One region of the Edwardsiella piscicida genome, then DNA from elsewhere that is predicted to be linked to it. Evidence: predicted binding sites of a transcription regulator. Region 1 holds the regulator's gene; the other holds the start of a gene.
What was found. The regulator PurR, encoded in region 1, represses purine synthesis genes. The targets are predictions, from matches to a motif close to CANGCAAACGTTTGCNTG.

Region 1 (5,256 bases):
CCCCTGTGCATTGCCTTTGGCTTCTCCCCCATGGCGACCATCGCCATTATCGGCGTCTCCGGGGCGCTGGGGGATGCCGGGTCGCCGGCCTCTGACTCTACCCTGGGGCCAACCTCTGGGCTGAATATGGACGGCCAGCACGACCATATCTGGGATTCGGTGGTGCCGACCTTCCTGCACTACAACCTGCCGCTGCTCGGCTTCGGCTGGGCGGCAGCGATGATCCTCTAGCACACGGTCCCGACCGATACACAAAAGGCGCCCTGCGGCGCCTTTTTACATGGCCTAACGCCGCGCGATCAGGCGTTGTCCTGCGCCGCTGAGCCGTGGCGCGCCGCGGCCTCTTTGATCAGCGTCTGCAGCTCGCCGCGCTGATACATTTCCAGCACGATGTCACACCCGCCGATCAGCTCACCCTCAATCCACAGCTGCGGAAAGGTCGGCCAGTTAGCAAACTTTGGCAGCTCGGCGCGAATGTCCGGGTTCTGCAGGATATCCACGTAGGCAAAGCGCTCGCCGCAGGCGGACAGCGCCTGCACCGCCTGCGCAGAAAAGCCGCAGCTCGGCAGCTTCGGTGAGCCTTTCATATACAGCAGAATCGGGTTCTCGGCGATCTGGCGCTGAATCTTTTCGATAGTGGTCATGATCTTTACTTCCTTAAATATCCAGTGTTATAGCGGTAACGCAGTATATTGTCATTATCGCCCGCGCCGACCACAGCAGACAAGGGATGGGGCACGAAAGGCGCCTCCCCCGCCCGCCGCGGGGCACGCGGCGTCGGATCGCGCTATTGTAGCGGCGGGCACGGCAGGAAAAAAACACCATCTTTTACAGGGTCTATTGCACAGCGCGCTGCCGCGGCAGCACATCGTCGCTCTGCCAGCCGCTCATTATTCGCCCATTATCCTGCTCAACCGTTTTTTAATAGGCAATATCACTGTAAAAAAGCCCTCTCTGTCGCTAAATCAGACAATTGAAATATTTACTCACAATTAGACGCGAATACGTAAACATCAGTACTGTTATGTTCAGCATATTTTAATTAATACTGTTTCTGCGTTTTTATTTTAGTTTTTGGCTTGGAAGCGACTGATCATGCGTCTACTCGTTGCGCTCTTTGTATTGCTGTTTACCCAATGGTTTACCACCTCAGCGGCCGCCTCACCGGCACACAAAGTCATCGCCGATCAGCGAAAAGCCACGGCGGGCCACAGCCAGAGCGGCGAGCGTAAAAAACGCAGGGCAGACGCCGGGGCACACAAGCATCACAGCGCGGCGTCTCATCCCCCCGCCCGGGAAAAGCGCGCGGCGCACAGTAGCCACCGCACGGTCGCCGCACCGCACCGCGCCGCCGTCGAGCACAAGGCGCAAGCGCACCACCGCGGCGAAAAGCCCCTTGCGCGTCGCGCGAGCGCACATGGGGCGTCGCACCCGGGTAAAAAAGCCTACGGTCGCCCCTCGCCTCTTAAGACGGCCCACCGCGCGGCCGGCCGCCATGAAGATAGCCAGCCGATCCACATGAGTCCGCTGCACAAGAAACGCTACCAGCACGCCAAACAGACGGCGATGAATAAGCTGATGCGCCAGATAGGCAAACCCTACCGCTGGGGCGGTACCTCTCCCCATACCGGCTTTGACTGCAGCGGCCTGATCTATTACGCCTATCAGGATCTGCTGAACATTAAAATGCCGCGCACCGCTAACGAAATGTACCACCTGCGCGACGCCGCGCCGGTCAAGCGCGCCGAGCTGCAGCGCGGCGATCTGGTGTTCTTTCAGATCCACGGACGCGGCGCCGCCGATCACGTCGGCGTCTATCTGGGCAACGGCAAATTTATCCAGTCTCCGCGCACCGGCGAGGAGATCCGCGTCAGCTATCTGGGCGATGACTACTGGCAGGATCACTACCTGGGCGCCCGCCGCGTCATGACCCCGAAAACCATCCGCTAACGCCCCGTACGCCCCCGTTCCGGCGGCGGTTCCCCCATGACCGCCCCCTGCCGCACGCCGCTTTCACTGCTTGTCTGCTGCACATTTCGCCACTCAGTCAGCTAAAATACACCTGCCCCCTGTCTTTCACGGCAAAACTTGCTAGAATCACAAACCATAACAAGCGGACAACAAGATTTTTTCATTTTTGTCTAACCGCCGGCGACGTCTCATCTGCGTTGCTTACGGGTTAACCGTCTTGCCACAGAAGCATTAAGGAGAGAGCTATGTCATTTGAATTACCTGCATTACCGTACGCCATGAATGCGCTGGAACCGCATATCTCCGCCGAAACGCTGGAATACCACTACGGTAAGCACCACAACGCCTATGTAGTCAACCTGAACAACCTGATCAAAGGCACTGAGTTCGAAGGAAAATCGCTGGAAGAGATCGTGAAGAGCGCCTCCGGCGGTATCTTTAACAACGCCGCTCAGGTGTGGAACCACACCTTCTACTGGCACTGCCTCTCCCCGAACGGCGGCGGTGAACCGCGCGGCGCCCTGGCGGACGCCATCAACGCCGCCTTCGGCTCATTTGCCGCGTTCAAAGACGCGCTGACCAAGTCTGCCGTAGGCAACTTCGGCTCCGGCTGGACCTGGCTGGTGAAAAAGGCGGACGGCACCCTGGCCATCGTCAACACCTCTAACGCCGCGACCCCGCTGACCGGCGACGACAAGCCGCTGCTGACCGTGGACGTATGGGAACACGCCTACTACATCGACTACCGTAACGCTCGCCCGGTGTACCTGGAAAACTTCTGGGCGCTGGTGAACTGGGAGTTCGTCGCCCAGAATCTGGCGTAACCGACCAGAGAGACAAAAAAGGCGCTCACCGAGCGCCTTTTTTATTACGCCGCCCGCTAACTTAGTGCAGTGCGGCGATCAGGCTGGCCACGACGATCAGCGCCAGCGCCACCACCGTTGTTACCAGAGAATACTTCAGATCGTTTTCCATCCTGACACCTCATGTTTTACGTTCTGTATCAATTTTTACTGACTTAAGAATTCGCACAAAACCCGTGTTAAATCATTTTTACATAAATCACATCTTAAAACACGCAGAAAATCTTATGATTACATCCTGCGCAAATCGCCAATTAGTGCTTCCCCTTTTGCCTGAGATCAGACAGAATTTGCGGTTTACTGCCGCGTGCCGACGCTATAATTCTAAACAAGAAATGGCAAACGTCACCCTATTGCGCAAACGCGCCGGCGCCGAGCCGCGCTGTCAGGCGTATTTTCCGATGCACGCAGGCAAACGATTAACAAAACGGCGACGCAGCGCGTACGCCTAGGAGTCATTTGTTTCATGGCAACGATTAAAGATGTGGCAAAGCGCGCAGGCGTATCGACCACCACGGTGTCTCACGTCATCAATAAAACCCGCTTTGTCGCCGACGAGACCAAAGCCGCCGTCTGGGAGGCCATTAAAGAACTACACTACTCCCCCAGCGCCGTTGCCCGCAGCCTGAAGGTCAACCACACCAAATCCATCGGCCTGCTGGCGACCTCTAGCGAGGCGCCGTACTTTGCCGAGGTCATCGAGTCGGTAGAGAATAGCTGCTACAGCCAAGGCTATACCCTGATCCTGTGTAACTCCCACAATAATCTGGAGAAGCAGAAAGCCTACCTGGCTATGCTGGCGCAAAAGCGCGTCGACGGCCTGCTGGTGATGTGCTCCGAATATCCGGAGAACCTGCTGGAGATCCTTGAGGACTACCGTCATATCCCGATGGTGGTCATGGACTGGGGCACCCGCCGCAGCGACTTTACCGATGCTATCCAGGACAACGCCTTCGAGGGCGGCTATCTGGCCGGCCGCTACCTGATCGAGCGCGGCCACCGCGACATTGGCGCCATCACCGGCCCGGTATCGCGCAACACCGGCGGCGGTCGCCTGCGCGGTTTCCTCAAGGCGCTGCAGGAGGCCAACATCACGCCGCAGGAGAGCTGGCTGGTCGAAGGCGACTTCGAGCCGGAGTCTGGCTATGCGGCGATGCAAAACATTCTGTCGCAGAAGCAGCGCCCGACGGCGGTGTTTGTCGGCGGCGATATCATGGCGATGGGCGCCATTTGCGCCGCGGACGAGATGGGGCTGCGCGTACCGCAGGATATTTCCGTCATCGGCTACGACAACGTGCGCAACGCCCGCTACTTTACCCCGGCGCTGACCACCATTCATCAGCCCAAGGAGCGCCTTGGCGCCATGGCATTCGACATGCTGCTCGATCGCATCACCAGCAAGCGCGAAGACGCCCAAACCATCGAAGTGCATCCTAAGCTGGTTGAGCGTCGCTCCGTGGCCGACGGGCCGTTCATCGACTACCGCCGCTAAGCGCGTGTCCCGGCTGGTCCTGTTTCCCGCGCTGGTGCTGCTGTCCGGCGCACTACCGCTGGCGGCGATGGTTCCGGCGACCCTACTGCCGCTGACCGAGCAAAATGCGGGACAGGCGCTGCTGCAGCTGCTGCAGTGGCCCGCGCTGGGCCGCAGCCTGGCTCTGTCGCTGTGGATAGCGCTAGGCTCCTCCGGCGGCGCCCTGCTGCTGGCGCTGGCGCTGGCCGGGCTCACCCTACGGCGTCAGCGTCAGCACACGCTGGCGCCGGCGCTGCTGCTGGCAGCCCCCCACATCGCCCTGGCCACCGGCCTGCTGATGCTGCTGGCGCCAACCGGCCTGCTGTGGCGCCTGATGGCGCCGCTGTTTGACTGGCAGCAGCCGCCCGATCTGCCGCTTCCCAACGATCCCTACGGCCTGAGCCTCTCGCTGCTCCTGCTGTTAAAAGAGACCCCCTTTTTCTATCTGCTTACCCTGAATCTGGCCGCCCGCTGCGCCGCGCAGCGGCAGCTGCGCATCAGCGCCGCGCTGGGCTATCCCCCGGCGCAGGGCTGGTGGCGCATCGTGGTGCCGCAGCTGCTGCCGGGGCTACGCCTGCCCATGTTCTGCGTCCTGGCCTTTGCCCTGTCGGCGCTGGATCTGGCGCAGCTGCTCGGTCCGCAGCGGCCGCTGCTGTTTGCGCAGCTGCTGTGGCAGTGGATTGCCGACGGTGGACAGACGGCGCTGGCGGCCCTCGGGGCGCTGCTGCTGATGCTCTTAAACGCGCTGGCGCTGCTGCTCTGGTATGGCATTGAACACCTGTGGGTCGCCGTGGGTCGCCGTCCCCCGCGACGGCGCGTCGCCCGCGGTGGGCCTGCGCCCTACGCCGCCTTTTGGCCTTTGGCGCTGGCGCTGGCCGCCGCGGCCTACCTGATGCTGGTGCTGATTTCCCT
Region 2 (5,256 bases), 1.1 Mb from region 1:
AGCTGCTGCAGGCGGTACTGCTGCTGGCGCAGGGTATGCGCCGGAGAGCGCTGCTGCAGGCGTTCTCCGCTCAGACGCCAGCGCCGCTCCGCCAGGCGCAGTCGGGTATCGATGGCCTCTTCCAGGCGACGGCGCAGGTTAAGCAGTCGCGCCTGCTGGCGCGCCAGACGCAGCTGGGGGTGCTGCTGTTCCAGGCGGTGATGCAGCTGCTGCAGGCGCTGACGGCGGCGCGCGAGGGTATAATCCAGCGCCATATCCAGTCGCTGACGCTGGCTCAGCAGACGGCGCAGCAGTTCGTCCCGGTTACGGCTGACCACTTCGGCCGCTGCCGAGGGGGTCGGCGCACGCAGATCGGCGACAAAGTCGGCGATGCTGACGTCGGTCTCATGGCCGACGGCGCTGACGATGGGAATATGGCTGGCGAAGATCGCCCGCGCGACCCGCTCATCGTTGAAGCTCCACAGATCTTCCAGGGAACCGCCGCCGCGCCCGACGATCAGCACGTCGCACTCCGCGCGCTGGTTGGCCAGCGCAATTGCGCGCACCAGCTGCCCAGGCGCCTCGGCGCCCTGCACCGCGCTGGGATAGATCACCACCGGCAGCGCCGGATCGCGCCGACGCAGTACGTGCAGCACGTCGTGCAGCGCCGCACCGCTGGCGGAGGTGATCACCCCGACGCAGCGCGCCGGTGACGGCAGCGGCTGTTTGTGGCCGACGTCAAATAGCCCTTCGGCCTGCAGATGCTGCTTGAGCGCATCGAACTGCTGCTGCAGCAGGCCGTCGCCCGCCGGCTGCATGCTTTCGGCGATCAGCTGATAGTCGCCGCGCGGTTCATACAGCGTGATACTGGCGCGTACCAAGACCTGCTGGCCATTCTGCGGGCGAAAGGTCACGCGGCGGTTGCTGTTACGAAACATCGCGCAGCGCACCTGTGCCTTGTCATCCTTGAGGGTGAAATACCAGTGACCGGAGGCGGGCTGGGAAAGATTGGAGATTTCGGCCGACAGCCAAATCTGCCCCATCTCCAGCTCCAACAGTTGGCGTACGGTCTGATTTAACCGGCTGACGGTAAAGATGGTGGGGGTAACAGGCTGCGTCATGTGACCTAGATCAAACTTAAAATCATACTGTTAATTAGTCGATACTACATGCATGGCTATGCATCGCAAGATATTTATGAAAAAAATACTGGAGGCAACCGGTTTCGGCCTGTATAATGCCGCGGCAATATTAAATCTGGTTTGACCTTCCTCTCTGGTGAGATATTGCCCATGCTACGTATTGTTAAAGAAGCCCTGACGTTTGATGACGTTCTCTTAGTTCCTGCCCACTCTACCGTTCTGCCGAACACCGCCGAACTTGGCACTCAGCTGACTGCCACTATTCGCCTGAACATTCCTATGCTGTCCGCCGCCATGGACACCGTCACCGAAGCGCGTCTGGCCATTGCGCTGGCGCAGGAAGGGGGCATTGGCTTTATCCATAAGAACATGTCCATTGAGCGCCAGGCCGATGAAGTGCGCCGGGTGAAAAAGCACGAATCCGGCGTGGTGACCGACCCGCAGACCGTGACGCCGAGCACCACCCTGCGCGAAGTGAAGGCCCTGACCGAGCGTAACGGCTTTGCCGGTTACCCGGTGGTGACGGAAGATAACCAGCTGGTGGGGATCATCACCGGCCGCGACGTGCGCTTCGTGACGGACCTGGAGCAGCCGGTCACCGCCGTGATGACGCCGAAAGAGCGCCTGGTGACGGTGAAAGAGGGCGAAGCCCGCGACGTGGTGCTGCAGCGTATGCACGAAAAGCGCGTTGAGAAGGCCCTGGTGGTGGACGATAGCTTCCACCTGCGCGGCATGATCACCGTGAAAGATTTCCAGAAGGCCGAGCGCAAGCCGAACGCCTGTAAGGATGAGCATGGCCGCCTGCGCGTCGGCGCCGCCGTCGGCGCTGGTGCCGGTAACGAAGAGCGCATCGCCGCGCTGGTCGAGGCCGGCGTCGATGTGCTGCTGATCGACTCCTCTCACGGTCACTCCGAAGGCGTGCTGCAGCGCATTCGCGAAACCCGCGCTAAATTCCCGCAGCTGCAGATCATCGGCGGCAACGTTGCGACGGCCGCCGGCGCCAAGGCGCTGGCCGACGCGGGGGTGAACGCCGTCAAAGTGGGTATCGGCCCGGGCTCAATCTGTACCACCCGTATCGTGACCGGCGTCGGTGTACCGCAGATCACCGCCGTCTCTGACGCCGTCGCCGCCCTGGAAGGGACCGGCATTCCGGTGATCGCCGATGGCGGTATCCGCTTCTCCGGCGACATCGCCAAAGCGTTGGCCGCCGGTGCCGCCTGCGTCATGGTCGGCTCCATGCTGGCCGGGACCGAAGAGTCCCCGGGGGAAATCGAGCTGTACCAGGGGCGCTCCTTCAAGTCCTACCGTGGAATGGGCTCGCTGGGCGCGATGTCTAAGGGCTCCTCCGACCGTTACTTCCAGAGCGATAACGCCGCCGATAAACTGGTGCCGGAAGGCATCGAAGGGCGTGTGGCCTATAAAGGCCGCCTGAAAGAGATCGTACACCAGCAGATGGGCGGCCTGCGCTCCTGCATGGGGCTGACCGGCTGCGCCACCATCGATGAGCTGCGCACCAAGGCGCAGTTCGTGCGAATCACCGGCTCCGGTATTCAGGAGAGCCACGTGCACGACGTGACCATTACCAAAGAGTCACCGAATTACCGTCTGGGTTCTTAACCCGGCGAGCCGGGCCCGGCGCAGCGTCGGGCCCGCTGAGTTTGTACCGTTTTGCCCGATCAATTTGCCAATACAGAGCCCCTAATGACGCAAAATATTCATCAAGATCGTATCCTGATCCTGGATTTCGGTTCACAGTACACCCAGTTATTGGCCCGTCGCGTGCGTGAAATCGGCGTTTACTGCGAGCTGTGGGCGTGGGATGTCAGCGAAGCGCAGATCCGCGAGTTCAACCCCAGCGGCATCATTCTGTCCGGCGGCCCGGAGAGCACCACCGAAGCCGGCAGCCCGCGTGCGCCGGAGTACGTATTCCAGGCCGGCGTCCCGGTCCTGGGCGTCTGCTACGGCATGCAGACCATGGCCATGCAGCTGGGCGGCCGCGTGGAAAGCTCCACCGAGCGCGAGTTTGGCTATGCCAAGGTCGAGGTCACGGCGCCGGGTCGTCTGTTCGACGGCATTCAGGACGCCCTCAGCGCCAACGGCAACGCCGTGCTGGACGTGTGGATGAGCCACGGTGACAAAGTGACGGCGATCCCGTCTGACTTCACCACCGTCGCCAGCACCGAAACCTGCCCGTACGCCATTATGGCCAACGAGGAAAAACGCTTCTACGGCGTGCAGTTCCACCCGGAGGTTACCCATACCCATCAGGGTCAGCATATGCTGCAGCGTTTCGTGCTGGAGATCTGCGGCTGCGCCGCGCTGTGGACCCCGGCCACCATCATCGAAGACGCCGTTGCCCGCATGCGTGAGCAGATCGGCGACGACGAGGTGATCCTCGGCCTGTCCGGCGGCGTGGACTCTTCTGTCACCGCGCTGCTGCTGCACCGCGCCATCGGCAAGCGCCTGACCTGCGTCTTCGTGGACAACGGCCTGCTGCGCCTGAACGAAGCCGAGCAGGTGATGGACATGTTCGGCGATCGGTTCGGTCTGAACATCATCCACGTCAACGCCGAAGCGCGCTTCCTCTCTGCGCTGTCCGGCATCGCCGATCCGGAGGTCAAGCGCAAGACCATCGGCCGCGTGTTCGTCGAGGTGTTCGATGAAGAGGCGACCAAGCTGCCCCAGGTCAAGTGGCTGGCGCAGGGCACCATCTACCCGGACGTGATCGAGTCCGCCGCCTCTGCCACCGGCAAGGCGCACGTGATCAAGTCGCACCACAACGTGGGCGGTCTGCCGAAAGAGATGAAGCTGGGTCTGGTCGAGCCGCTGAAAGAGCTGTTTAAGGATGAAGTGCGCAAGATCGGTCTGGAGCTGGGGCTGCCGTACGACATGCTGTACCGCCACCCGTTCCCGGGGCCGGGTCTGGGCGTGCGCGTGCTGGGCGAAGTGAAGAAAGAGTACTGCGACCTGCTGCGCCGCGCCGATGCCATCTTCATCGAAGAGCTGCACAAGGCCGACCTGTATAACAAGGTGAGCCAGGCGTTTACCGTCTTCCTGCCGGTGCGCTCCGTCGGGGTGATGGGCGATGGCCGTAAGTATGACTGGGTGGTCTCCCTGCGTGCGGTGGAAACCATCGACTTCATGACCGCGCACTGGGCGCACCTGCCTTACGACTTCCTGGGGCGGGTCTCCAACCGCATCATCAACGAAGTCAACGGCATCTCCCGCGTGGTGTACGATATCTCCGGTAAGCCGCCGGCCACTATCGAGTGGGAATAAGCCGATAGCCCTTCCTGTGTTTTTATGCGCGGGTAAGTTTGAAATCAACCCTCTGTGTTTACAGAGGGTTTTTCTTTATGTACCGAGGATTTTCTCGCTTGTCGCTCGGCGCCCGCAGGGATGTCTGGGGGCCGTATGGGAGAAAATCAGTATGTTGGGCGATCTCTAACAGGAATGGGGGCGTTTTAGAACGGGACTGAGACCTATCCAGTATTAGCGTAAATCATATGGGATAATCGGTGCTAACGCGTTGATGTGATCCCATGCCATTTCATCTACGTCGGTAGTGATTTTTGTTATTGGATAAACCATGTCATCAAAGTGATGGATGACGAGTTGATCTGTGAGCGGATCATCAGCGCTCAATAACAGGGTATCGCCTGGCTTCCCTTATCGCCTGGTCTCCCTTGCTTACCGGCCTCAAGGTATTTACCCCGCGCATTTACCCCGGCGGATAGATTATCCCGAGTGCTGTTCACTCGGGCTTCTCCCTATTTGCATCTGGTGATGCCACGTTCGTATAAAAATATCGTGTTCACATATGCGTCGGTAGCCGCACTTACGGGGTATTGGCTGCCAGTGTGCTGAGGTAGCGCCCGGGTGTTTGCCCTAATCCCTTGCGAAACATCGTGATAAAAGCGGTGGTGGATTCATAGCCCAGCGCATGGGCTACCTGGTTAACGGCTTGGCCGCAGACGAGCATTTGTAGCGCCAGTATCAGCTGCAGTTGATGCCGCCAGTGGCGAAAGCTGAGCCCGGTCTCTTTTGTAATCAGACGCGCTAAATTGCGCTCACTCATGGCAAAGCGTGTCGCCCACTGCTTTAACGTCTGCCACTGCGCAGGCTCAGCGGCCAT

Region 2: the regulator PurR is predicted to act here: its motif matches at 1,192-1,209, upstream of guaB (IMP dehydrogenase).

What each region holds. Positions count from the first base shown of each region.
Region 1 covers NZ_CP090968.1:1,784,086-1,789,341, reverse strand. The annotation lists gene L1P05_RS08200 (Na+/H+ antiporter family protein) at 1-231, shown strand, start outside; gene L1P05_RS08195 (Grx4 family monothiol glutaredoxin) at 300-647, opposite strand; gene L1P05_RS08190 (C40 family peptidase) at 1,096-1,950, shown strand; gene sodB (superoxide dismutase [Fe]) at 2,217-2,795, shown strand; gene cydH (cytochrome bd-I oxidase subunit CydH) at 2,857-2,946, opposite strand; gene purR (HTH-type transcriptional repressor PurR) at 3,301-4,326, shown strand; gene L1P05_RS08170 (ABC transporter permease family protein) at 4,331-5,256, shown strand, end outside.
Region 2 covers NZ_CP090968.1:2,923,672-2,928,927, reverse strand. The annotation lists gene xseA (exodeoxyribonuclease VII large subunit) at 1-1,100, opposite strand, end outside; gene guaB (IMP dehydrogenase) at 1,272-2,738, shown strand; gene guaA (glutamine-hydrolyzing GMP synthase) at 2,823-4,400, shown strand; gene L1P05_RS13340 (AraC family transcriptional regulator) at 4,960-5,256, opposite strand, start outside.